DNA from 3 places in the Nostoc sp. CmiVER01 genome. Region 3 is predicted to be linked to each of the others. Evidence: predicted binding sites of a transcription regulator. Region 3 holds the regulator's gene; each other region holds the start of a gene.
The links. The regulator HrcA, encoded in region 3, represses chaperone genes, less so after heat shock. The targets are predictions, from matches to a motif close to TTAGCACTCNNGANTCNNGAGTGCTAA.
Positions count from the first base shown of each region.

Region 1: groL (chaperonin GroEL) is a predicted target of HrcA. The motif match lies at 2,099-2,125, and genes of this name have one in related genera.
Region 2: groES (co-chaperone GroES) is a predicted target of HrcA. The motif match lies at 1,646-1,672, and genes of this name have one in related genera.

Region 1 covers NZ_JAVRBU020000017.1:18,198-21,484, forward strand. The annotation lists gene groL (chaperonin GroEL) at 393-2,066, opposite strand; gene RMZ43_RS26835 (MraY family glycosyltransferase) at 2,224-3,287, shown strand, end outside.
Region 2 covers NZ_JAVRBU020000012.1:161,244-164,530, reverse strand. The annotation lists gene groL (chaperonin GroEL) at 1-1,203, opposite strand, end outside; gene groES (co-chaperone GroES) at 1,313-1,624, opposite strand; gene RMZ43_RS21780 (response regulator transcription factor) at 2,509-3,186, shown strand; gene RMZ43_RS21775 (NIL domain-containing protein) at 3,264-3,287, opposite strand, start outside.
Region 3 covers NZ_JAVRBU020000030.1:1,086-4,372, reverse strand. The annotation lists gene RMZ43_RS33450 (DUF3352 domain-containing protein) at 1-182, opposite strand, end outside; gene RMZ43_RS33445 (rhodanese-like domain-containing protein) at 339-671, shown strand; gene hrcA (heat-inducible transcriptional repressor HrcA) at 1,097-2,185, shown strand; gene RMZ43_RS33435 (DUF2834 domain-containing protein) at 2,291-2,968, shown strand; gene RMZ43_RS33430 (hypothetical protein) at 3,162-3,287, shown strand, end outside.

The DNA of each region.
Region 1 (3,287 bases), on a different contig from region 3:
AGTTAAGCTAATAAATAGCTTAAGTTGACACTAATGAGCATTGCTGTGTCCCTTCGATAGGTGTGGTTTTAATAGATGAAAACTGCTGTAAATTTATTTAGGTTCAGTGAGTTACCAGCAATACAGATAACATATTGCTTCTAAATCAGCAATGGTAAGTATAAAAAAACAGTTTGCGTAAGACAAACTGCTGAAAAAATATTTATCTGAGTCAAAACAGGCAAGGGAGCAGAGGGAAAAGCTGAGACGGAGCTTGTACTTTGCCCCAGTTCAAGCGAACGAAAAAGGACGGGGCTTCATACCGTGTTTCGCTGCACTCCACGCAGTTTTTAGAAGGGCTTGCTCCCCTTGCTCCGTGCTCCCTTCCCCCCTGCCTCTTAGGTGAGCAGAAGTTAGAACATGCCCATGCCGCCCATACCACCCATGCCACCCATGCCGCCCATACCGCCCATACCGCCCATATCAGGGGCCGGAGCAGCAGATTTCTTCTCAGGCTTTTCAACAACGATCGCTTCGGTAGTCAAGACCAAACCAGCAATAGAACCAGCGTTTTGCAAAGCTGAACGCACGACTTTGGCAGGGTCGATAATACCAGCAGCAATCAAGTCTTCAAATTCACCAGTAGCGGCGTTGTAGCCAGTGTTGATGTCGCTCTCCCGGACTTTCGAGACGATTACAGAACCTTCAGCACCAGCGTTGTCTGCTATTTGGCGCAAGGGGGCTTCTAGCGCTCGTTCGACAATATCAGCCCCAATTCTTTCTTCGTCATTTTCTAGAGTGTTTTTAATCGCTTCTACCGCCTTAGCTAAGTGAATTAGGGTTGTTCCACCACCAGGAACAATACCTTCTTCCACAGCAGCTTTAGTAGCGTTGAGCGCGTCTTCAATTCGCAGTTTACGGTCTTTAAGTTCGGTTTCGGTTGCCGCACCTACTTTAATCACTGCCACGCCGCCAGCGAGCTTGGCGATACGTTCTTGCAGTTTTTCTTGATCGTATTCAGAATCAGTTTCTTCCAACTGTCTGCGAATTTGACCAATCCGCTTTTGTACTTCTGGCTTGGTGACGCTACCAGCAACAATTGTGGTGCTTTCTTTGTCAATGGTGATTTTGCGGGCAGTTCCCAACGCTTCTAGAGCAGCAGTATCCAAACTTAAGCCGATTTCTTCCGAAATCAACTGTCCATCGGTGAGAATAGCAATATCTTCTAACAAAGCTTTGCGGCGATCGCCAAACCCAGGTGCTTTGATTGCAGCTACAGTAAGCACACCCCGCGCTTTGTTCACTACTAAAGTTGCCAAAGCATCACCTTCGACATCTTCAGCAATAATCAGCAAAGGCTGACCAGAACGGGCGACTTTTTCCAAAATCGGCACTAAATCTTGGATACTGCTGATTTTTTTATCAGTAACCAAGATCCGGGCGTTTTCAAATTCCACGATTTGGCGCTCGTTGTTGGTGACAAAGTAGGGTGAAATGTAACCCCTGTCAATCTGCATCCCCTCAACTACTTCTAGTTCAGTTGTGAGAGATTTAGATTCTTCAACGGTAATTACACCATCTTTGGTGACTTTTTCCATTGCTTGGGCTAACATTTGGCCAACTTCTTCATCGTTACCAGCAGAGACAGTGGCAACTTGAGCGATCGCACTTCCTTCTACTGGCTTGGCTATCTTGGCAATTTCTTCTACAAGTGCCTCAATGGTTTTGTCGATCCCCCGTCTCAAGCTAACAGGGTTACTACCCGCCGCGACGTTCTTCAAACCTTCCCGAATCAAGGCTTGTGCTAAAACTGTTGCGGTGGTTGTACCATCCCCAGCGACATCTTTAGTTTTTGAGGCCACTTCCTGGATGAGTCTTGCACCAGTATTTTCCAAAGGATCTTCTAATTCAATTTCCTTGGCAACAGTGATACCATCGTTGACAATTTGAGGTGCGCCAAATTTTTTCTCTAAAAGGACATTGCGACCTTTGGGCCCCAAGGTGATTTTTACGGCATCGGCAAGGGCGTTAACACCCCTTTCTAGAGATCGCCGCGATTCCTCGTCAAATGCAATAATTTTCGCCATGTTTTATTTTTCTAGCGCTTCCATTAGACAATTTAGCACTCACAGCGCCAGAGTGCTAATCTTCCAAGCGGCTCAAGTTACAAATGGAAATAAAAAAATTGATTAATATACAGGTGATGCTCATATTACATACAGGCAGTAATGCTTGAATTGGGAGATGAATCTAGACAACTCCCTTAAGTCCCTCGGTATTGCCGACCCTAGCGGCACCGGCTGGTTGGCGGTAGTATTTACGTTTCTTTTGGCTTGCCTTGTAACGTGGCGTTTAATTCCGACAGTACGCAAATTCGCCTTGCGGGTAGGTTGGGCTGACCAACCCAACGCCCGGCGGCTCAACCGAGAACCTTTGCCCAATGCAGGAGGGCTGGCTATCTACGCGGGTGTGATTGCCGCACTGATATTAGCTAGCCTTTTACGACCTATCGAACTCCAAAATGTATTGGCTCAGGTACTGACTATTCTGTTGGGGGGTTCGATATTAGTCCTTGTAGGCTTTATCGACGATCAATTCGGCTTACCGCCCTCTGTTCGTTTGTGGGCGCAAATCCTTACGGCGCTATTACTGGTAGCAAATGGTATCAGTATTCATGTTATGTTTGGTACTCCCATAGACTCGCTCCTGTCTATGTCGTTAACAGTACTTTGGGTAGTAGGAATTACCAATGCCATCAACTTGATGGATGGTATGGATGGTTTAGCGGGAGGAATCAGCTTTATTACCGCCATGAGTTTGTTGGGTGTTGCAGCCCAGTTTAACAATCGTGCAGCAGCAATCTTGGTGTTAGCAGCCTTGGCAGGTGCTGCACTGGGCTTTTTACGTCACAATTTTCACCCTTCGCGGATCATTATGGGTGATGCCGGAGCATACTTTTTCGGCTATGTATTAGCAGCAACCAGTATTTTAGGTAGGTTACAACAAAACACAGTTTATGCGCTAATTCCCACGGTTTTATTTTTGTTATTGCCAGTACTAGACACCACTCAAGTATTTGTGCGACGGCTATTAGCAGGAAATAACCCTCTAAGTACTCCTGGCAAAGACCACTTGCACCACCGCTTACTTGCTTGGGGACTCTCTCAGCGCCATGCTGCGTTCACACTTTGGTCAATTACCTTAGTTTTTAACTTGCTGGCTATGAGAATACAAGGCATGAGTTTGGCTGTGATGCTGACTACCGCCAGTAGCATTCTCATTCTTTTGGGCTTTACTATCTGGCAAAG
Region 2 (3,287 bases), on a different contig from region 3:
GGTGGCGTTGATAGCGTCTTCTAGGCGCAACTTCTTGTCTTTCATTTCGGTTTCGGTCGCTGCACCCACTTTCACCACAGCAACACCACCGGAGAGTTTAGCAAGACGCTCTTGCAGTTTTTCTTTGTCGTAAGAAGATTCGGTTTCATCGATTTGACGACGAATCTGTTCGACACGAGCTTTAACAGCAGCTTCGTTACCTTCGGCAACAATTGTGGTGTTGTCCTTAGTAATGGTGATCCGGCGAGCTTTACCCAGGCTATCCAGCTTGGTGTTATCTAGCTTCAAACCAGCATCTTCAGTGATTAGTTGACCACCGGTTAAAACGGCGATATCTTCTAGCATAGCTTTGCGGCGATCGCCAAAGCCAGGAGCCTTAACAGCAGCCACGTTGAGTACACCGCGCAAACGGTTTACTACCAAGGTTGCCAAAGCTTCTTTTTCAATATCTTCGGCGATAATCACCAAAGGACGACCAGCACGAGCTACTTGCTCTAATACTGGTACAAGGTCTTGTACCAAAGCGATTTTCTTATCAGTCAACAGTAGGAAAGGTTCATCAAAAACCGCTTCCATCCGTTCAGCATCGGTAGCGAAATAGGGAGAGATGTAGCCTTTATCAAAGCGCATCCCTTCAGTGATTTCCAACTCGGTGAACATAGATTTCCCTTCTTCTAGGGAAATTACGCCTTCCTTGCCCACCTTGTCCATTGCTTGGGCAATCATTTGACCAACTTCTTCGTCATTACCAGCCGAGATGGCACCAACTTGGGCAATGGCTTTGGAATCTTCCACTGGACGGGCGTGTTGAGCAATTTTTTCTACCAAGAAGCTGGCAGCTTTGTCAATACCGCGCTTCAGTGAAATTGCATTAGCACCAGCTGCAACGTTCCGCAATCCTTCTTTGACGATCGCATGAGCTAAAACGGTAGCAGTGGTGGTACCATCACCCGCAGCATCATTGGTCTTAGAAGCAGCTTGACGAATCAGAGCTACACCAGTGTTTTCAATATGGTCTTCTAATTCGATTTCTTTGGCGATCGTTACACCGTCATTAACAATTTGCGGTGCGCCAAATTTCTTTTCTAGGACTACGTTACGACCTTTGGGGCCAAGGGTAACAGCTACAGCCTCAGCCAGTATGTCAATGCCTCGTTCCAAGGCGCGACGGGCGTTTTCGTTGTAGATAATGCGCTTTGCCATAGGTGTCTAAATTCCAGGAGTAAGTCAATTTTTTTGTTGAATTAGGCATTGGGTATTGGGCATTGGGCATCAGGAAAACTCTTTCCTCTTCCCCATTCCCTACTCCCTATTAGATAACGACTGCTAAAATATCTTTTTCAGAAAGCAGTACATATTCTTCGGTACCGAGTTTGATGTCAGTGCCGGCGTACTTCGAGTACAGCACCTTATCGCCGACCTTGATTTCCAATTCCTGACGGTTTCCGTCGTCATTACGCTTGCCAGGGCCAAGAGCCACTACTTCCCCTACTTGGGGCTTTTCCTTGGCGGTATCGGGCAAATACAAACCACCTGCGGTCTTTTCCTCAGAGGCGTTCACTTTTACGAAAACGCGATCGCCTAAAGGTTTAACTGTAGAAACGCTTAGAGATAAAGCTGCCATATTATTTCTTTCCTTTAGAGATTAGCACTCTCAACTCCTGAGTGCTAATCTACCGAAAAGTAGCGTCCAATGGCAAGAATTCTTTGAGTACGGGTTCCCGAACTAAAGGCTCAGAGATGTACTTAAGTATAAATGCCTAATTGTTTCTACCTTTCGGGTTTTGTTCTGTAAGTTACGAAGAGAGTAGGGAGCGGAGAGTTAGGAATTAGCGCTGACCAGACAATTGTTAGCTGCTGCTCAAAACGAGCTAGTCTGGAATCATGGGAATACTTAAAAAAGCGACTTTAAAGAGTTAAAATTTGATGAGCCGCAACAGAGTCATACTATTTGCGTCTATAGAACTAAAACCCAACTGCTTGCGCGTTTTTTGTTCTGGACTCATAATGGTGGTTTACACTGATGGTGTCTGATATCGCCAAGCAAGCTTGGAAGTTATTGAGCGGATTATCCAAGAACACTTAAATAGGCAATAAGGTGGTAGAAGAATATGCATTTTTAACCCATCCTTTGCCAGAAACTTCCCTAGTTTCTTGTAAACACCTCATAGAGGCTTAACAATCAAAGGATATGGTACAGCAGTAAGCTTTAAGAAAGTGCGCGATGGTTTTGAGGTAGGGTCATCTTTAAGCCAATACTTACTTGTGAGTCAGAAGGATTATTATTTAATCAGTGTTTTTTCGCCTGCCACTTTCAATGCGATATATAATAGCGCATTATAGATACTACTGCTATACGTATCCTTGCTGGACTTTTGCTATCGAGCTACTAGTCTCTTGAAAGTGCTCGGCATTTTTGAGGTTTCGAGACAGCAAAGGCAACTTAAGTAGGAAAAAGGACAACATCTCGAAATAACCCACGATAGAGGATAAATATTCAAGACTTTGATGGACCGAAGCGCGACAAGTGCCACTGCTATGAAAGAGCCCAGCATGAAAGATCACAAACGACTTCTATTGATTGATGATGACCCTAACCTCATCTTGCTGGTGAAGGATTACTTAGAATTCCGGGGATACGAAGTCATCACCGCCGAAAATGGACGTGAAGCTCTGGAAATTTTAGAGCAAGATGTCCCAGACATGATTATCTGCGACGTGATGATGCCGGAAATGGACGGATATACTTTTGTAGAACAAGTCCGGCAAAACGAACGCACCAGTTGGATTCCGGTTCTTTTCCTTTCAGCTAAGGGACAAAGTGCAGACCGAGTTAAGGGTCTGAATAAAGGTGCTGATGTTTATATGGTCAAACCCTTTGAACCAGAAGAACTCGTAGCGCAAGTTGAATCCTCGCTGAAACAAACTATCCGTTGGAAAGAACACCAAGCTAAAGGAGGCGAAAACGGTTCCCGCATCCAGGTTCCCTTCGATGTGCAATTAACCCCAACTGAACTGAAAGTAGTCCAGTTTGTCGCTAGGGGTTTAGCTAACCGGGAAATTGCTGAAGAACTAAATGTTAGTCAGCGCACAGTTGAAAGTCATGTGTCCAATATGTTGGGCAAAACCAATCTCCACAACCGCACTGAACTAGCGCGGTGGGCGATTGAAAATCAAATGGCTTAAACAAAGTTAAGAGTTAAAAGTTAGGAGTTACGAATTATGAATTTTTTAACTTTTAACTCCTAACTCCTAACTAAGATTTACCACCCATCTTCTTCAGGGCT
Region 3 (3,287 bases):
AGTAATGAAACCATTGCTGGGGAAAGTTTCGACACAAAGATGGCTGCATTAGGCCCAGAGGTAGAAGCAGTGAGGTTAGCCGGATTTTTGGCGGAAAACCAGTAAAAGCCAGCGATCGCAATTACTAGCAGTGCGATCGCACCAGCTACGATAAAACCAATAAATGAGCGTTGCCTATTCACATTAAACCTTTAAAAAGACGGTTTACAGCCATTTAAGCAGAAAGCCTACCAGAATCTATCAGCCTTCTTGAGAATGGATACTCATGCAAAGGCAGAGATTTTCTGTCACCATAAATAGGATTACGACTATTTATAGGGAATTCTTTTAGTCAACCCATGAACCAGATTAGTGTACAAGAACTGGCACAACGTCTTTCTTCTGGTGATACAAGTATTCAGCTAGTAGATGTACGCGAACCACAAGAATTAGAAATTGCTAGCATTGAGGGCTTTGTCAACCTACCCTTAAGTCAATTTCCCGAATGGGGAGATCAAGTCCCTACCCTCTTCAATCCTCAAGCTGAAACCCTTGTACTATGCCACCACGGTATCCGCTCTGCTCAGATGTGCCAGTGGTTAATTGCTCAAGGTTTTACAAATGTGCAAAATATATCGGGTGGTATTGATGCTTATTCCGTTTTAGTAGACCATTCAATTCCCCAGTATTAGCTTATGTCTAGGTGCATTACTTAGATGGAAGAATAAATAACTTCCATCTAGCTTTTGCTATGCTAAAAATAGCAGTAAATAAACTTAGGGGCTTGCCAGGAAAGCTTATAACTTTCTCCACTGGCTAAATATTTACGAAACTTTTCGACCCCAATCTTAGCTGCGATCGCCGCAAAAATACGTATACAATAATACTTTTCTAAGTGTAGAATTATGCAAAAATAAGCCAGAAAAGGATGTTGTAAATTCAAACTCTCAGCTTTTGCTACAAAGATCCATTAAAAGAATGGTGTACATGAACCTTAAGATTAACAATCGCAATATAATTGTATAATTTGTTATCTTAATAAATTATTAATATTCTTTTTTTTCAATCAAACCAAAAAATTTTTCGATTAAAATTTGCCTCTAGCAAAACATACCCTATGGAAGTCCAGTTAACAAATCGACAACAGCATATACTTTGGGCAACGGTACGTCATTACATTGCTACAGCAGAGCCTGTTGGTTCAAAAGCTTTGGTCGAGGAGTACAACCTGGGTGTAAGTTCAGCCACAATTCGCAATGTGATGGGCGTTTTAGAAAAATCCGGGTTACTCTACCAACCACACGCCTCTGCTGGACGTGTACCTTCAGATTCAGGTTATCGCATTTATGTTGACCAGCTAATTACACCGTCAGAAAGTTTAGGACGAGAAGTAGAGGTAGCATTACAAAAGCGCCTCCAGTGGGAAGAGTGGAGTTTAGAAACCCTACTGCAAGGAGCCGCACAAATTTTAGCCACCTTAAGTGGTTGCATTAGCTTGATTACTATGCCGCAAACTACAACAGCATTATTGCGACATCTGCAATTAGTGCAAATTGAAGCAGGGCGGATCATGTTAATTGTAGTTACTGATAATTATGAGACACATTCCAAGTTGATGGATTTGCCACCAATATCAGAAGAAACACAACGAGATTCAGAGGTAATTGATCGCGAGTTACAAATTGTTTCTAACTTTTTGAATACCCACCTGCGAGGCCGAAGTCTGTTGGAATTAGCCAACCTCAACTGGAGCGAACTAGATCAGGAATTCCAACGCTATGGGGAATTTTTGAAAAATTCAGTTGCGGAATTGACTCGTCGCACTCATGCGCCGACTGCAACCCAAATTATGGTTCGGGGTGTGTCAGAAGTTTTGCGCCAGCCAGAATTTTCCCAGTTACAGCAGGTACAAACAATTATCCATCTGCTGGAAGAAGAACAAGATCAACTATGGCGATTAATATTTGAGGAACCAGAGCTTGAGGATGTGGCTAAGTCAAAGGTAACGGTTCGCATCGGTGCAGAAAATCTTCTAGAACCGATACGCACCTGCACCTTGATTTCTTCTACCTATCGCCGAGGTTCAATACCAGTCGGAAGTGTGGGAGTTTTAGGCCCAACGCGTCTAGATTATGAAAGTGCGATCGCAGTAGTAGCATCTGCTGCTGATTACCTCTCAGAAGCTTTCAGTTATTTCAATCCTTAATAGAGACAACCTGCTACGGGTTTAGACAAAAGAACAATACCATAGCAGGTAGATCAGCCGAATTTATAGTGGCAAAATCAATAATTAATACCTTTTAACTCTTTCATGGTTAGAAAAATTGCCTTTGGCCTGCTGTGGTTGGGATTCACTACCTATGCTTTTTTCCTCGCTCCGCCTGAGCAACCTGGTACATTCGAGTTAATTAAAAATCTTTCTACTGGCCAATGGCAAGGCATTAACCCATTAGTCATAGCACTATTCAACCTCATGGGCATCTGGCCTATGATCTACAGCGCAGTAGTATTTATTGATGGTAGAGGACAAAAAATATTTGCTTGGCCATTTGCTACTGCCTCTTTCGGAGTCGGGGCATTTGCCTTATTACCCTATTTAGCCCTTAAAGAACCAAATAATAAGTTTGTTGGTAAAAAGAATGCCTTGCTGAAGCTGCTAGATTCTCGTGTGACTGGGGTTGTCTTGACGGTAGCCACGGTTCTTCTTGTTGTTTATGGTTTAACAGGAGGAGATTGGAGTAATTTTGTGCAACAGTGGCAAACTAACCGCTTCATCAATGTGATGAGTTTAGATTTCTGTCTACTTTGCCTATTATTTCCAGCTTTGCTAGGGGATGATATGGCGCGTCGTGGTTGGAAAAATCCACAGATGTTTTGGTTAATAGCGTTGATACCGCTATTTGGGCCATTGATTTATTTGTGTGTGCGTCCACCTCTACCAGAAGTGGGTGTAGAGGCGATACCCAGTCAGCAGCCATCTGTAAATTAAAGCAATTTTTAATTCATAATTTCAAAACAGTTTCAGTTAGGGTCTAAATCCTCAACTGAAACAAAAATCATGTATAGATTTACCACTATTTTTAAGCAAACTCAAGGCAGCGTTCTACAAAAAGGAGGATTTAGAGGCAAAAAATACCAATTATAAATTAGTAATTATGTTAAATGCACACCATCTAAAGATGATGAATAGAAAAGTTGCATTGTGGTTACTATGGGTTGGATTTATTGCTTATATTTTACTGTTAGCCCCGCCCCTGCATTTACAGGAAACCCTAACTCTGTTGAAAAATATATTTACTCTTCAGTGG